DNA from 3 places in the Clostridium aromativorans genome. Region 1 is predicted to be linked to each of the others. Evidence: riboswitches for the same ligand, from Rfam matches in the RefSeq annotation. Region 1 holds a riboswitch; each other region holds the start of a gene.
The links. A riboswitch is a leader RNA that binds a small molecule or an ion and turns the genes downstream of it on or off. The one in region 1 is predicted to bind cobalamin.
Positions count from the first base shown of each region.

Region 2: another riboswitch for cobalamin. It lies ahead of LN736_RS13145 (ABC transporter substrate-binding protein); the one in region 1 lies ahead of hemA (glutamyl-tRNA reductase).
Region 3: another riboswitch for cobalamin. It lies ahead of LN736_RS08300 (hypothetical protein); the one in region 1 lies ahead of hemA (glutamyl-tRNA reductase).

Region 1 covers NZ_JAJJPB010000004.1:50,542-56,208, forward strand. Annotated here, with positions in the region: gene hemL (glutamate-1-semialdehyde 2,1-aminomutase) at 1-216, opposite strand, end outside; gene hemA (glutamyl-tRNA reductase) at 231-1,445, opposite strand; cobalamin riboswitch at 1,563-1,741, opposite strand; gene LN736_RS05340 (glycosyltransferase family 39 protein) at 1,791-4,073, opposite strand; gene LN736_RS05345 (GtrA family protein) at 4,085-4,504, opposite strand; gene LN736_RS05350 (glycosyltransferase family 2 protein) at 4,511-5,455, opposite strand; gene LN736_RS05355 (response regulator transcription factor) at 5,637-5,667, shown strand, end outside.
Region 2 covers NZ_JAJJPB010000018.1:48,591-54,257, reverse strand. Annotated here, with positions in the region: gene LN736_RS13165 (RNA polymerase sigma factor) at 122-625, shown strand; gene LN736_RS13160 (hypothetical protein) at 695-1,465, shown strand; gene LN736_RS13155 (ABC transporter ATP-binding protein) at 1,524-2,411, shown strand; gene LN736_RS13150 (ABC transporter permease) at 2,413-3,642, shown strand; cobalamin riboswitch at 3,758-3,941, shown strand; gene LN736_RS13145 (ABC transporter substrate-binding protein) at 4,115-5,146, shown strand; gene LN736_RS13140 (FecCD family ABC transporter permease) at 5,220-5,667, shown strand, end outside.
Region 3 covers NZ_JAJJPB010000008.1:46,054-51,720, forward strand. Annotated here, with positions in the region: gene LN736_RS08290 (tryptophan transporter) at 127-642, shown strand; gene LN736_RS08295 (alpha/beta-type small acid-soluble spore protein) at 809-1,006, shown strand; cobalamin riboswitch at 1,090-1,264, shown strand; gene LN736_RS08300 (hypothetical protein) at 1,537-3,054, shown strand; gene LN736_RS08305 (ECF transporter S component) at 3,201-3,791, shown strand; gene LN736_RS08310 (P1 family peptidase) at 3,871-4,830, shown strand; gene rpsA (30S ribosomal protein S1) at 4,909-5,667, shown strand, end outside.

The DNA.
Region 1 (5,667 bases):
CTTCACCACATCTTCATCACAATGGCCCAGTATCATGGGTCCCCAGGAACAGACAAAGTCTATATACTTATTTCCGTCTTCATCGTATATGTAAGCCCCACTGCCGCTTTTTATCACAGGCGGATTCATCGGCACATCCTTAAAGGCCCTCACCGGACTATTGACTCCCCCGGGCATATATAATTTGGACTCGTTGAATATATCATCGTTTCTCATTTTAATCTGCCTCCTCATTGACAAAATATTTTATTTATAAGTTTCATGTATTCTTTTTCCCTGCCTTCAAGCTTTCCCTCTTTTAAAACCTTTATGGCCCTATTTATATACACCTTGGCGGTGCTCTCTATCATAGTTTGTACAAGTTTTTCATTGTCCTTGGTATATCTTTTATTTTTGAAGGTCTTTATCCTCTTTTCACATATCCGGCTGCCAAATTCCTTTATTTTCTGTATTTCAGGAGAAATCTCATCCAGGGACCGCCACTTCAAAAACTCATCTATGTGCTCATCTATAATATTCCTGCACTTTTCCATTTTTTCTTTTCTCATGATTTTATTTTTCTGATCAATAGCACTTATACGGTCTATATCATACAACTCAACATTTGAAAATGTCATTACATCCCTGTCTACATCCCTTGGCACTGCCAGATCAAATATAAGCAATTTTTTATCAGGAAGTTCATCCTTTGAAATTACTGTATGAGGTGCAGACGTACAGCTTATTATGCAGTCCACATCTTTATAATAGTCCTTTCTCCGGTCAAAAGTTATAAATCTAACCCAGCTGCATTTTTTATATAGTTTGTCCACTTTATCCAGATTTCTAACTGCCACGTATACAATTTCCGTACTCAAAGAATTCAAATATTTAAGAACAAGCTGTCCTATTTCGCCAAAACCCAGCAGCATATATTTTTTCATCTTTCTCTTTTCTGATTCTCTCACCACTATGGAAGGAACCGATACGGGTATCTTATATATTTCACAGGTGTTTTTAAATTTTTTGCCGCAGGTTACAGCACTCTGGAACAGCCTCTGAAGCTGTCCTCTAATGGTTCCAGTTTTAAGAGCAGCACTATAGGCGGTTTTAATTTGTCCCAATATCTGATCCTCGCCCAAAATTTTGGAATGAAAACCACAGCTCACCTTCATGAGATGTCTGATTGCATTTTTATCCTCTACATAGAATATATAGTTCTCAAGCTCTCTATCCCATCCCAGGCGATCAAATACAGCACAGATCAGATCTTCCCTCTGTAAATCAGAGTTCACGTATATCTCCGTTCTGTTACAGGTACTTAAAATCAGCACATTTCCTGTAACATCATATATGTCCCTCAATTTGTCTACAAGCCTTGCCGGTATAATGGAAAACTTCTGCCTTATTTCAATATCACATTCACTTTTCACTCCAATAAGTTGTATAATTTTTATCACCTCCATTTATAAAAATGATCCTTTCAACCAAGCTGGCAAAAGGATCATTTACAATCAGATATAATTACACATTACCGTAAAAGTAACTCATTAATATACAGCCCCCCCTATCGCCTGTAGAGTTAAAGGTGCAAAGCACAGGCAGGTCTTCTGACTTAAGATTCATCATCTAAAATACGCCTTCCCAGTTTCCAAGTGGCTCATATAAATTAGATTCATCTAATACAGCTACAGGATAGCTCAGGACTTTCACCTGATTCCCTTTTAATCAATCATATCAAACCCGTACTTATTATCAAATTTTACTTAATTATAACATTATTATAGAAAGATTCAACTAATATACACAAACTATTTTACAGTACCTTTCAAATCATATAACTGCTGGGAATTCATTTCCATTCCTCCAAATCCATTCTTTCCCAAATTCTCATTTTCTGCGCTGCTGTCTTCCCTGGCTTCACCGGTTTCATTTGTATCGGTAGATGTGGTATTTTTCCATTGGCTTTCTGGAACAAGTTTGCCGTTTTTCTGAACCCAGCTCATTATATCCTGTGAGTCCCTTCCCATTCCACCTGTGAGTACATATCTTATTTCGCCCTTTTTCACCAGCTCTTTGAACTGATTCAAAGAAAGTATTTTGTCAGAGCCCGAGAACCCTCCCAGAGGCATTATACTTTTACCGCTCTCGATTATCATGCCAGCAGCAGCGTTGGAACTGGACGCCACAAGAGCATATCTTTCATTTTTAACATGGCTGTCAAGGAATTCTATCAATTTTTTATTTTCACTAGAATATCTGCTGTTATTTCCTCCCGCAGTCCCCATTCTGAAATTTCCGGATCCGGTGTTCGACAAGAGCTCCAATCCGGCAGCAGGCATGCTCCCGTTTACGCCATGGGTTACAGCAGCTGCAGATCCCAGAAAAGGTGTTACAAGTATTCCTACAAAAGCAAGGCTGGCAAGTACTTTTGCAAAATTTATATTTCTTCCAAGATTCAAATCATGCTTCTTTATTATCCTGTAAATTACAAGAAGCACAGAGGATGCAAAGCTCAATACAGCTGCAGCTATTATCATGCCTTTAGCTGCCGCAGGTATGGAAGAATAGAAATAGGATAACATCATCAGATGAAGTGCTCCCTCTACAATAAAGGATATCGGCAGCAGCCACGCCTTTATTCCGCCTTCCTGCCTATACAGCTTCCACATAGAAACAAGACCTATGCCGGACAAGGCTGCAGCAGGAGGTGCCATCATTGTCAGATAGTACTGGTGAAACAGTCCTTTAGTATAGCTGAAGTATATGAATTCCGGTAAAAGCCACAGCATCCACAATGCCAAATCCAATTTTCTTCTATTATCAAAAGGAAATCTCAGCTTTTCCACTATTGCCGCTGCAATAAATCCCAATATGGACAAAGGCAGGAACCACACTATCTGATCGGACAGCACATTTTTGGAGAACAATCTTGTAATACCAGCCTCAGTCTGACCGCCAAAATTTCCTGAAAGCCCACCATTTCCGCCGGGTCCGCCATTTCCCCGTCTTTGCTGCATTCCTTCCCCATTCTGCCCTGCTCCCTGGGGCATCTGTGCCGGATTCACCCCATTTTTCTGGGAGCTGCCTCCCTGAGAACTGCCATTTTGCTGGCTGCTGCCCTGAGAGCTGCCTCCGGAGCCTCCAGGGAATCCACCCGGTGCCTGCATCATTCCACCGCCCTGGCCGCTTCCATTTGCTCCTGAGGTCACATTCTGCGTATCTGAAGAATTTCTGTTTCTCTGAAAGTAAGCCATATTTCCTCCCTGTCTGTTTCCGCCAGGTCCGCCGCCCATACCTCCACTGCTGCTGCTCAGCCTCTCAAGTCCATTGTGTCCAAATATAAGCTCCATAACGGTGTTATTAGTACTGCTGCCTACAAAAGGCCTGTTCTGAGCAGGAACCAGATCCACAACAACTGCCCAGAAAAAAGATACTACAGCAAGTACAACAGTACTTATGACAAGATGCTTTAACCTCTTTTTCAAAGGTGCGGCAGCAGAGATCAGATAAGTAATATACAGGGCAGGAATAACCATATAGGCCTGGAGCATCTTTATGTTGAACCCCACACCTACAAGGACAAGACTTATAAGAAGATACTTAAATCTGCCTTTTTCTGCCGCTCTGGATAAAAACATGCAGGCAAGAAGCAGCGTCATCACCAAAAGATTGTCCACAGTGTTATTCCTGCTGGTTGCTACAAAAACAGGGGTTATTGCAAGACACAGCGCAGAAATAAAGGCTGCAGCTTTTCCAAAAGATCTCTTAACCATATAATACAAAATCCCAACGGATATTACTCCTGCCAGAGCCTGTGGAAGCAGTATGCTCCATCCACTGAACCCAAATATCTTGGCAGATAAAGTCTGTATCCAAAAACCCAGGGGAGGTTTGTCAATAGATACAAATCCCCCTGGATCAGAGGCCACAAAAAAGAAATTCTTGAAATTTACGAGCATACTTTTTACACCTGCTGCATAGTATTCATTTCCGTATCCTTCCACACCTAAATTTGCAAAATTCAATACTGCAGATACGGCCATTACTTCAAATAAGGCAAGTTTTTCTTTTGTAAATTCTATCTTTTTCATAATTTCACTCCTCAATTAAACACCCATAATTTATATGACACAAAATTTATCACCTGGGCTGCAAGCGTTATAACTACCTTTGATACATATACATTAAAATTAAAACTGTCTATCAAAAATTTCATAAGCACAACTGTTACAAAAAGAGATAACACATTTACCAGAACAAATTGTATTACTTCGCGGACAATATTTTTATCCGGATTATCGTATTGAAAAGTCCATTTCTTATTGAATACAAAACTATTTATCACCCCACAGCTGTAGCCTATGATCTGGCTTACAGTGTAATATAACCCAACTACACTCTGACACAGGGTAAATACCAGAAAATCTATTATGGTATTCAACACACCGGTGGTAGAAAATCGGCTCAATAATTTAAGTCTTCCATTGAAAATAGAATCCATGGTTTTGATCAGCTGATTCATATTTTTCTACTCACCTCTTTTATTTACTATGTTTTCAATAATATAATTGGGTCTTCCCCTGCATTCATCAAAAATACGTCCTATATACTGGCCTATTATACCTATACAAAATAGTACAATTCCAAACATAATCAGATCAACGGATATTAGAAATTGAAAATTTATCAGCTCCAAGCCCTTAGCTGCAGAATTTATAAGGCCCATTATAAGCATGATTATCCCTATAAAAAACGATATTCCCCCCAAATAGCCTGACATTACAAGGGGCTTGTAGGAAAAAGAAGTTATACCGTCAAAGGCCAGTTTGAACATCTTTTTAAGAGGATACTTGGTATCTCCTGCAAATCTTTCCTGTCTTATAAACTCCACGTAGGTCTGCCTGTATCCAATCCAGCTGACAAGTCCCCTTACATACCTGTTTTTTTCCGGCAGGGAATTTAAAACATCACATACTTTCCTGTCTATAAGCCTGAAATCTCCGGTATCCACGGGAATGTCAATACTGGTCATGCTCTTTAAAAGCCTGTAAAAAACTCCTGCTGTAAGTTTTTTAAAAAAAGATTCACCTTCTCTTTTAGCCCTCTTTCCATACACAACATCATATCCCTGTTTCCACTTTTCAATCATCTCAGGTATGACCTCAGGTGGATCCTGGAGATCAGCATCTATTACAATAACCGCCTCTCCTTGTGAAACTCTCATACCTGCAGTTATAGCCGGCTGATGCCCAAAGTTCCTGGAAAAGTTAACAAGTTTTATATTCTTATCTGTACTGCATATTTTTTCCGTCTTTTCACGAGTCCTATCCCGACTTCCATCATTTACAAATATGATTTCATAACCCTCCGAGGTGGTATCCATAATTTCTTTAAGTCTTTTATAACTTTCATCTATCACCAATTCCTCGTTATACAGGGGCACCACCACAGAATAAACAGTATCTTGCTGCATTTTATTCACCTCAGTTTTCTAGGAATTTGATCTATTATAATTCTGTAGTTTTAACCTTAAAAAAGTCTTAAAAAAGCAACAATAAATGTAAATTAAATTTGAATATCAATAATTGAACAAACTATACATCTTTAAAATTTGAAAGCCATATCGTATAATCATACTATAAAGAGGTGAAATTATGAGATTGCTTTTAATTGAAGACGAGGTCA
Region 2 (5,667 bases), on a different contig from region 1:
GAAAATAGTCGGGCAAAGTGATGGCTTATTTTTGATATTGATAATTTTTAAATCATTTTGCTGTTTATAAACGTTATATAATATAGAAAAGGTTTTTGCAGGTTGTTTAGGAGGATACAGGATGGTTCGTGAGACCAGGTTACTACAAAAAATTGAAAATGAAGATATGGCTTATATGGATAAGCTGATTGCTCTTTATTATCCGGACATATTCCGATACTGTCTCTGGCATACGCCAAATCGCCAGACAGCAGAGGATGCCGCACAGGAAACATTTTTAAAGATGGCCCGTTATTTCAAAAAGTACGTACATAATGGAAAATTCAGAGCTTATATCTATAAGGTAGCTTCCAATGTGTGTATAGATATCTGGCGAAAAAAGAAAACAGAATCCCTGACTGAAGATCTGTCCTACAGGGAGCAGGGATTTGAAAAAGTGGAGGCTGATCTGGACTTGAAAGATTTAGTGCAGAAACTTCCTGAAAAACACAGAGAAATTGTACTTCTGCGTTTTGCACAGGATTTATCCTTGAGAGAGATTGCAGAGATAGAAAACATTCCACTTCGAACGGTACAGTCCCGATTGAGATCGGCACTGAAGCAAATTGAAAAAAATATAAAGTGATTCTTAGGCTCAGATGGAATTTGCTAATAAGGAATACTAGCCTTCGGATAAAGAAAGGAGAAAATGATCATGAATAAAAAATTGTGCTTGGATTTAAAAAAAGCCCTGAATGTACCTGTTGTGTATCATGGTGAACAGCTTGAGAAAGCCATCAGTCTGGCAAATAGTGAATATGAAAAGCACAGGTCAAGGGAGAGAATTGGATATGTGGAGTTTTTATTTCAACAGATTCCGTTTATGGGGAGGAGAATATGGATTTTCCAGGGTTCAATATTGATTCTTATGTGGCTGCTGCTCACTACTATTTTTCAGGAAGACTTTAAATATATTGCAGCCCGACACCTGCCGGATTTGCTCTGTCTATTTGCAATTTTCATAACTATGACCGGCTTGCCATTTTTGTGCAGATCTTATAGATACAAGATGCAGGAAGTGGAGACAGCTTCATTTATGTCAATGTCCGGATTATTATCAGCAAGACTCATTGTAATTGGTCTGGGTGACGGTATTTTCCTGCTGGCTGTTTCTCTTGTAACATTTAGCAAAGTGAGTATTTCCACTGCTTTAGTAATTTTTTATCTGCTGCTGCCTTTTCTGGTGTCCTGCTGCGGATGCATTTTCATCCTTCGGAGCAACCGCAGTCAGTACAATGTGTTTGCCTGTGAGTTTTTCTGTCTGCTCATATTATCGCTGCAGTTTCTGTTTCACACATTGGTGCCTCAAGCTTACCATCGGGCAGCTTTAACCGGATGGGTTGTGCTAAGTGTTTTTTTTGCAGCAGTTCTTGCCTTTCAGATATATAAGTTGATAGTGAAATTCAACAGGATCTGCGTTTGTTAAAATATCAAAGTATAGAGTTTAGATGTTAAATACTAAAAAAATCAAAGGGGTGATAAAAATAGAACTTGAGATATGTAATTTAACCAAGCAATATAAGGACAAAACTGCTGTGGACTGTGTGAACTTGAATGTATCACCTGGTGTATGGGGACTTCTCGGTGCAAACGGTGCAGGAAAGACCAGCTTGATAAAAATGATGGTAGGCATTACCGGTCCCACTTCAGGGAAGATACTATATGACGGAATTGAAATCGAGGTACTAAAAGAAGCCTATCGTGACATTTTGGGTTATCTGCCCCAGGATTTTGGTTTTTACCCTGAATTTACAGTGGTGGATTATCTGAAATATGTTGCAGCTTTGAAAGGACTCACCAAAAACCATACAAAAATAAAAATAGATGAACTGCTTCAGATTCTTACTCTAGCCGAAGTGAGGAAAAAGAAAATCTCCAAGCTCTCCGGAGGTATGAAAAGACGTGTAGGTATTGCACAGGCTCTTTTGAATGATCCGGAGGTGCTGATTCTGGATGAACCCACCAGCGGTCTTGATCCGGGAGAACGTGTGAAATTCCGCAAATTTATTTCTGAATTTTCCAGGGATCGAATTGTACTTATTTCCACCCATATTGTCTCCGATGTGGAATACATTGCCACCTGCAATGCCATCATGAAAGATGGAAAGATAATTTCAAAGGGAACTACGGATGAACTTGTGAAAACTGTTGAAGGCAAAGTATGGGAGAGCATAATACCTCCTGAACGACTTCCCTATTATGAAGGAGCTGTCCGTATTGTAAATATATTAAATGAAAAAGATGGAAATCTTTTCATCAGGTATTTGTCGGATGCCCCGGATATACCTGATTCAAAACAGGCCGTACCGCGGCTGGAGGATCTGTATCTATGGCTGTTTCCACAAGAGGAAACAAGAAAGGAGAAGATTTGACATGAGTATTTTTTATTTGGAATTGAAAAGGGTTCTGAAAACCCGTTCCACCTGGATTTTGCTGATAGCGGCCATTTTAATTTCTGGAGCCCTGGCCTATTTTCCCATATCCTTTGTCAATTACAATTATGTAAACGAGAATGGAAACAATGTTACAGTTTCAGGAATAAAAGCCGTACAGCTTATGAAGAAAACTACAGTTGAAGGGGATATCACACCGGATAAAATACAGAAGGCAGTTAAAAATTACCAGGAGGTTGCAAAGAAGTACGGAAGTATTTATAAGGATAATATTCCCCAGGACGTCCTTAATAAAAAAATACTTCCATTTCAACATATAATAAACAGGTTAGAGAATGTATATGCAGATCCACAGACCAAGACACCTGTGGATTTAAGCAAAATTTCTCCCGGGGAAGCGGCAGAAAATTTCTATAAAAAATACACCTGGCAAATAAAAAATAGAGCCATTCAGCCTTCAGCCCAGAAAAAAGCTCTTGCCCTCTATGAAAAAGTGGATAAGCCCTTCAAATTCACCTATGGTTTTGGCAGCAGCGATGCGGGAAGTTACCTCATCATCTTGCTCTTCTTGCTGGTGTTTTTATGTACGTTTATTACTGCCCCTATATTTTCTGCAGAATATCAGACAGGAGCGGACAATATACTCAGGTGTACCAAATACGGAAGGACGAAACTTGCTGTATCCAAGATAATTTCTGTTGTTCTGATCTGCGGCATAACCTCTGCGGTATGTATTTCCATTTTCCTTTTGGTTGAAAACAGTGTATTTGGGTGGGAAAGTTTAAAAACTTCAATTCAAAGTGTGGAAACCATCTGCCTTCCTGCTATAAATGTAGGTCAATTTGAGATGATCACTGCAGCTGCAGGTCTGCTTACACTTCTTGCCACTGTCAGCTTTACACTGTTTCTGTCTGCAAAATGTAGAAATACAGTGAATTCCATGATAATAGCCATTGTGTTCTGTCTGCTGCCTCTCATACTTTCCTCTATTTCAGGAAGCAATGCAGTGAACTGGCTGAGGATGATTCTGCCCTCTGGAGGAGTAGGTCTTGGAAACAGTTTCGGCATTAGCCTTGTAGAACTTAAATTTCTCACATTGGGATCTTACAGTTTTTGGTCGCCCTATGTAATGATCACCGCATCGGCTGCTGCCGTTCCGTTGTTTTTAATTCTTACAGTTTTATCCTATTGCAGGCATGAAGTGGCTTGAATTGAAGAAAAGGCTTTCTTGTAAAATTGATATTTTTGTTACTGCAAATATAAAGATATATGTGTTATAATTAAAAATATTAATAGATATTTAAAGAGATGATTTTTTACAATTAAAAAGGTTAAAAGTTACAGGTTTTAAAAAATTAATAGGGAAAGCGGTAAAAATCCGCTGCAGCCCCCGCTACTGTAAATAGGGATGAAATCATATATATTTGCCACTGGAAATATTTTTCCGGGAAGGTATTGAGATTAAAATGAACTATGAGCCAGGAGACCTGCCTGTAAATTTTTTGATAAATAAGCCTTCGGAGGGAAGTGGTTGTTTATATATGAATTTTGTTTGTATATAACCATAGCAGAAAAGGCTATGGTTTTTTGCTTTGGATTGCAGCAAGATTCTGACAAGAAGGCATCAAGGAAAACTAGATAACACCAGCTATCAAAAGTCAATAGGAAGAGAGGAATGGAATATGAAAAAGACAAAAATATTTTTATTGGTATTGGTTATTGTAATGGTTACATCTGTATTTGCCGGATGCGGCAAAAGTGTTAATAGTGAAAATGGCAGCAGCAATCAAGTCGATACGGAACAGAAAAAAATTAAATCGGCGTCTGAATATGGCGTGACACTTAATAAAACCAGTGTAGTATTTACAGATGCCAGAGGGAAAAAAGTAACTATAAAAAAGAATCCCAAAAGAGTTGTCTGCCTGTATAATTCTTATCTTGATATTTGGGACAGCTGCGGTGGAAAAGTAATAGGAAGAGTTCAAGAAGCTGAAGAAAAGCCTGTTAAAAATGCCGAATCTGCCCAGGTTGTTGGAACTCCAGGGTCTCCAAGTTTGGAGAAGATATTGGCACTGAAGCCGGATTTGGTCATAGCAACTGACGAGTTCAAAAATCAGGCAGCAATGGTACCGGTGTTGGAACAAAATAATATTCAAGTTATCGCTTTAGCTAATACCTATTTAAAGGATTATTATATGACACTGAGACTTTTTAGTGGAATTACCGGAAGAGAGGATTTGTATAAAGAACATATTGATGAGGTAAAGAAAAATGTAGATAAAATAATAACAGAAACTCCAAAGGATAAAAAATATAAGGTTTTAATAATATTTGCCACGGCCAAAGATATTACAGTCAGAAACTCCCATTCAATGTTGGGGGAAATGCTTAAAGATCTGCATACAGTGAACATATCGGATGCAGAGGCAAATTCATCTGAGGCAAAGGTATTTAGCATGGAAAAGATAATACAGGAGAATCCGGATTTTATATTTGTACAGACTATGGGAAGTGACAAAGAAAAGATAATGGAAAAGCTAAAGGAAGATGTGGAGGATAATCCGGCATGGAATTCTCTTTCTGCTGTGAAGAACAAAAGGTATATAATTCTTCCTAAAGATTTATATTTGTACAAGCCAAATGCAAGGTATGCCGAAGCTTATGAAGGATTGGCAAAGATACTTTATCCCCATGTATTCAACAAAACAAATTAAAAAAGCCCGCAGTTTTGATATGAAGGATATAAGGCTTTTTGACTGGAACAATTAATACTGAGGAGAATAGAAAATGGTTAAGGGCAATATAACAACTCAAAGGATTGGAAAAAGATTTATTTTATTGATTTTTATAGTTGTATCTATTATCAGTTTTTTTGTAAGTGTAGGGAATGGAGCCGTAAATATAGGTCCCAAAGAAATAGTGAATGCGGTATTCTTTGAAAAATCCACAGTAAATTATCAGATAATATGGAATGTCAGACTGCCCAGAACCATAGTGGCTGCTCTTGTTGGAACCTGCCTTGCACTGTCGGGATCCATACTGCAGGGTGTTATGAGAAATCCATTGGCGGGACCGAATATTATAGGAGTTTCCTCCGGAGCAGGACTTATGACACTGATAATTCTCATACTTTTTCCGGATTTTTATCATCTGGCACCTTTGGGGGCATTTGCAGGTGCACTGATGGCTACTCTTTTTATATATTTTTTAGCCTGGAGAGAAGGAGTAGCACCAA
Region 3 (5,667 bases), on a different contig from region 1:
TGGGAAAAATTTGAAAATTGGTGGTGTTTGTTATGCTTTGAAATGAATATATAAAAAATATATATAGATTACATCACTGTCTTAGAATTTAGTATTTAAAATTATAATTTTAGGAGTGTATCAATTATGAACTTAAAAAAAATGATTATAAATTCCATATTACTTGCAGTTGGTGCAGTACTGCATCAGATAGTGCCTCCAATTTTATTTGGTATGAAACCTGATATATCCCTTGCAATGCTTTTTATAATACTTATATTTAATAAAGATTACAAGACCTGCGTTTGTTCAGGTGTTATAGCGGGAATATTAGCAGCAGCAACTTCAACTTTTCCAGGAGGGCAATTTGCCAATGTAATTGATAAATTCATAACTATAAATGTGATGTTTGTCTTAATAAAGCCTTTTAGAGATAGAATAAGCAATCAGATAAATATAATACTGGCTACAGCAGTTGGAACGATAGTAAGCGGTACTACATTCTTAACGGTAGTTTTGTTTACGGTAGGACTTGGAGCTAGCTTTACAGCATTATTTTTAAGTGTAGTTTTGCCTGCAGCTGTTGTAAATACTGTAGTAGGTGCGGTCTTATTCAATATAATAAATGTGGCAGTGAAAAGGGGAGCAATTAAACAGGTATAATTTAAATAAAACCAAAATCACTGGAATTTTTAACAAGATTTCAGTGATTTTTTCATATTTGCTATTAATTTAATAGTTTATAAAACGTTAAATTACATAAACTCTAAATACACAATCAATAAAATACTTCAATAAAAAATCTATATGAAATAAGGAGGAATTCACTATGGCAAGAAATGGAAATAAATCTTTGATTCCAGAGGCAAAGGAAGGTCTCAATAGATTTAAAATGGAAGCAGCTAGAGAAGTAGGAGTAAGTCTAAAAAATGGATATAATGGAGATATTACATCCAGGGAGGCAGGATCCATCGGAGGACAGATGGTGAAGAAAATGATACAGGCTTATGAAGAAGGATTAAAGTAACTGTCATTTGCTCAATATGATTGGGAAAAGTGTAAAAAAAGTTGCTTGACGTATATAAATGGTAGGTATATAATGAATGCATAACTTAATAATAGGGTATATGGTTTAAATGATAATTAAAAGGGAATATGGTGAAATACCATTACAGCCCCCGCTACTGTATGAGGTGACAATTTTAATTTTTCACTGGATTGTTCCGGGAAGGAAAAAAAAGGATGAGCCGATAGTCAGGAGACCTGCCTGTACCTGTATGCATAAGAATCTTTCGGAGGGAAGGATTTATCAATTGTGATGCTGATGTTATTTTTAATAACAGAGCTTTGTAATATGGTAATTAGGGACTTCTTTCAGAAGTCCCTTTTTATATATGTTGGTGTTAACTTAAACATATCTAATCCCTTTAAAAATGCACTTATTGTGAATGAATAAGTGCATTTTTGTATTTTAAATATTTTAATATTAGGTTATAATATTGTAAAAATGATCATGAGGATCACTTGATTAATTAAAAAAAAGGAAGGATATGAATCATGCCTGAAAAATATTGGCCTGAAACCGTTATACTTTGGGGGGCTGGTGCGACTAAAAGTTTAGGACTTCATGCAACTAACGAGTTGATGAGGCTTGTTTTAAAAATTAGTAAAAAGGATTTTTCTTTCTTAAATGGGAAAGATGAAAAATTATCCAATGCTTTTAAAAAACTAATTGTAGAAGATTTAATTAAAGACACTAAAATATCAAAGATATATGATTTAAAAGCCCTTGAAGCTATAATAAGTACTAATGACAAACTTAATATGCATGAGCTTTTTACCATGCTCGATCAGCTTATTGACAATAATATGGGATTTAATGCTTTTCTTCATGGGAAAACACAATTTTTGAGAGCGGAAAGAGTTCAGGCAGCCAAAAGATGTCTTATTTTGATTATTGAAGAATTGGAGAGATTTAGCATACAAAATACTCCTGGTTATACGGATAGAGAAAAAATGGAACCTTATTATCAATTTGCAAAGATACTTACAGAACTTATGATAGAAGAGGCTCAGGAATTTGAGAACAGAGGCTATAGAAGGGATACCAGACGTTTTTACCTTTATTCCTATGCTATAATATCTTTTAATTGGGATCCTATAATTCTTTGGAATCTGTTTAATGCCCATAAAGAGAAAAATCAAAATCCAGTTAAACTAAAAGATGGTTTAAAATTGCAACTGTATGATGATTTTGGGACTCAAATTTCTTCTGCTCAATTGGATGGCAATGAATCCGGTATATGGTATGTTACAGATGAACCTCAGTGCAAAGGTATAAATGATTATAATTATCCTTCCAGGATAATAAGAATAGGAAAAATATTGTTTCCACATGGTATGTTTGGATCCAGAATTTGCCCTGAATGTGGAAAATCAATAATTAGTTTTGCGAAGAAATGGAATAGATTGTCTACAGAAATTTTTGGCCCATCTATTCTAAAACCATTGCAGAAAAATTGGAGATATACTACGCAAAAAGAGAAAATATATAAGAGAGGAGCCATAGAATGTCCCTATTGTGGGCAGATAACTTACCCCTATGATATGACTCTCATAATACAGAGCCTTTCCAAGAAAAGAAGTGTGCCAACACTAGAAGAGCTTAAAACTGAAATGGGGCTTCTTATGAAAAATGCAAAGCATATAGTTTTTGCAGGTTATAGTCTGCCGTTAGATGATATTATGGTCAAAACTTTTTTTATGTCCTCTATATCTGGAAATGATAAAAATAAATTGAAATGCACTGTAATAAATTACGATGAGGAGTACAGAGAATCAGGTTGGTTAAGTGGAAATAATATATTGGAATATGTAAAAAAATCGAAGAATAATTCTGCAGCTGAATGTATAGAAAATATATGTGATATATTTCCGCTGGAAAACATAAGGGTAAATTTGAGTGGAATACCTGATGTATTTATGGAAGATGGGAAATGCAGTAAAAAAAAGGTAATGGATTTATTGTATCCTGAAGAATATTTTAAAGAAGGATTCCCAATATACAGGGACTAAAAGACATTGTGTTTTTTTTAACTAATTTATTGTATTTTTTGTTAAAAGTGATAAAATAAAGTCGTCAGTATTTATTAAAAAACTGAACTAAATTTTATAAAGGAGGTTCCGTGTTATATCGTAATGAATAACAACGGAGAAGGTTTATGGAAAGACAAGTTAAAGGATGGTCAAAGCTCAGTGTTAGGCAGATTACTGTAATTGGCATGCTGTCTGCAATTTCTATTGTACTTGGTGTAACGGGATTGGGTTTTATACCTATTCCGCCGGTGAAAGCTACTATAATGCATGTTCCTGTTATAATAGGTGCTATTTTGGAAGGACCATTGGTAGGCGCTATGGTGGGGCTTATTTTTGGTATATTCAGTGTAATTCAATCTATAACTACACCTACTCCTGTTTCTTTTGTGTTTATGAATCCATTGGTATCGGTTCTACCAAGAATACTGATAGGATTAGGGAGTTATTATGTGTTTAGGGCTATAAAGATGAAAAACAGGTTTTTGCCTGTGGGAATAGCTGCTGCTGCTGGCTCACTTATAAACACTGCAGGTGTGCTGGGAATGATATATCTTATATACTTAGGGCCCTATTCAAAGGCATTGAATATAAGTTTAAGTGCGGCTAAAAAGGGGATATTGGCGGTAGCTTTTACAAACGGAATACCTGAAATGATTTTATCTGTACTTATTGCAGTATCCGTTGTTACTGCTGTTACTAAAATAAGACATAAATAAGTTTATTTTTTAATCAAATGAGATATGAAATTAACCCTGAGCTTTTGCTGGCTTGGGGTTTTATAGTGTGGAGGTAGATATGAAAAAAATTTTATTCAATAGTATAGATGAAATAAGAATAGGAAATGCTGAAAATTTAGAGGGACCTACAGGATGTACTGTAGTTATATGTGAAAAGGGTGCATCTGCTGGAGTGGACGTAAGAGGAGGATCTCCAGGTACACGTGAGACGGATCTTTTAAATCCTGTTAACTTAGTAGATAGAATACATGCAGTGGTTCTCGCAGGAGGAAGTGCTTTTGGATTGGATGCAGCAGGTGGTGTAATGCAGTATTTGGAGGAGAGAGATATTGGATTTGACGTAAATGTTACAAAAGTACCTATAGTATGTGAGGCTGTACTATTTGATCTCGATATAGGTGATTGCAAAATAAGACCTGATAAATCCATGGGATATAAGGCCTGTATAAATTCTGAATTTAATTTATGTAAAAATGGAAATATAGGTGCAGGAGCTGGAGCAACTGTAGGTAAAATACTGGGAGATGAATATGCAATGAAAGGGGGACTTGGGTCTTATGCTCTTCAAGTGGGAGAGCTTAAAGTTGGCGCGATAGTTGCAGTGAATTGTCTTGGAGATGTGATAGATAGTAAAAGTGGGAATATAATAGCAGGCGCATTGAGAAAGGACGGAAAATCTTTCGCAGGTACCGAAAATATAATGATGAAAATGTATTCCCAGAAAAAAAATCTGTTTAGTGGGAATACCACTATTGGTGTGGTAGTAACCAATGGAAGCTTTACAAAATCTGAAATGAACAAGATGGCATCCATGGCCCAGGATGGATATGGAAGAGCAATAAGACCTGCCCATTCCATGTTTGATGGAGATACTATATTTACCATGGCTACTGGAAAGGTAAAGTCGGATTTGAGTGTGGCTGGATTCTTAGCTGCTGAGGTGGTAGAAAAGGCCATTGTAAAAGCAGTGGAGAGTGCAGATCCAATTTTGGGATATAGAAGTTATAAGGATATTTAAATTATTACCTTAGGGCCATTATTTGTGATAAAATATAACTGTTGGCTGTAAGTATAAATGAAAAGGAGAGATATTTTAATGGCGTGTGACAAGGAAGTAAATTCAATGGATGAAGTTATCGATCAAATTGATTCAACTATGGGAAATGTAAAAAACGGAGAGATAGTAAAGGGAAAAGTGATTTCCGTAAATGATAAAGAGGCTGTAATAAGTATTGGATATATGGTGGATGGAATACTGCCTAAAAATGAAATATGCAGTGAAGAAAATATAAATATGGAAGAACTTTTAAAAGTTGGAGATGAAATATACGTATATATAATGAGTTTAAATAATGGAGAAGATGGATTGCTGCTTTCGAAGATAAAGGCTGATGAAATAAGAAATTGGAATAAGGTTGAAGATTCGTTTAAAAAGGGAGAAGCCTTTGATGTAATTGTAAAGAAAGTGGTAAAAGGGGGAGTATTGGCAGAATTATATGGCTTTAGAGCTTTTATACCGGCATCTCAGCTGTCAGTAAAGTATGTAGACAATCTGAACGATTTTCTAAATAGGACATTAGCCGTAAAGGTGATTGAACTGGATAAAAACAAGCATAAGATAGTGCTGTCAAGGAAGGAAGTTGAGCAGTTAGAACTTGAAAAAAAAGCGGATCAGTTATGGAACAATATACATAAAGGTGATAAAATAGAGGGAATCGTAAGCAGGATTACGGGGTTTGGAGCATTTGTTGATTTAGGCGGTGTAGAGGGATTAGTTCATATATCACAACTTTCCTGGAAGAGGATAAAAAACCCTGCGGAAGTAGTATCAGTGGGGGAACGTGTTAAAGTCTGT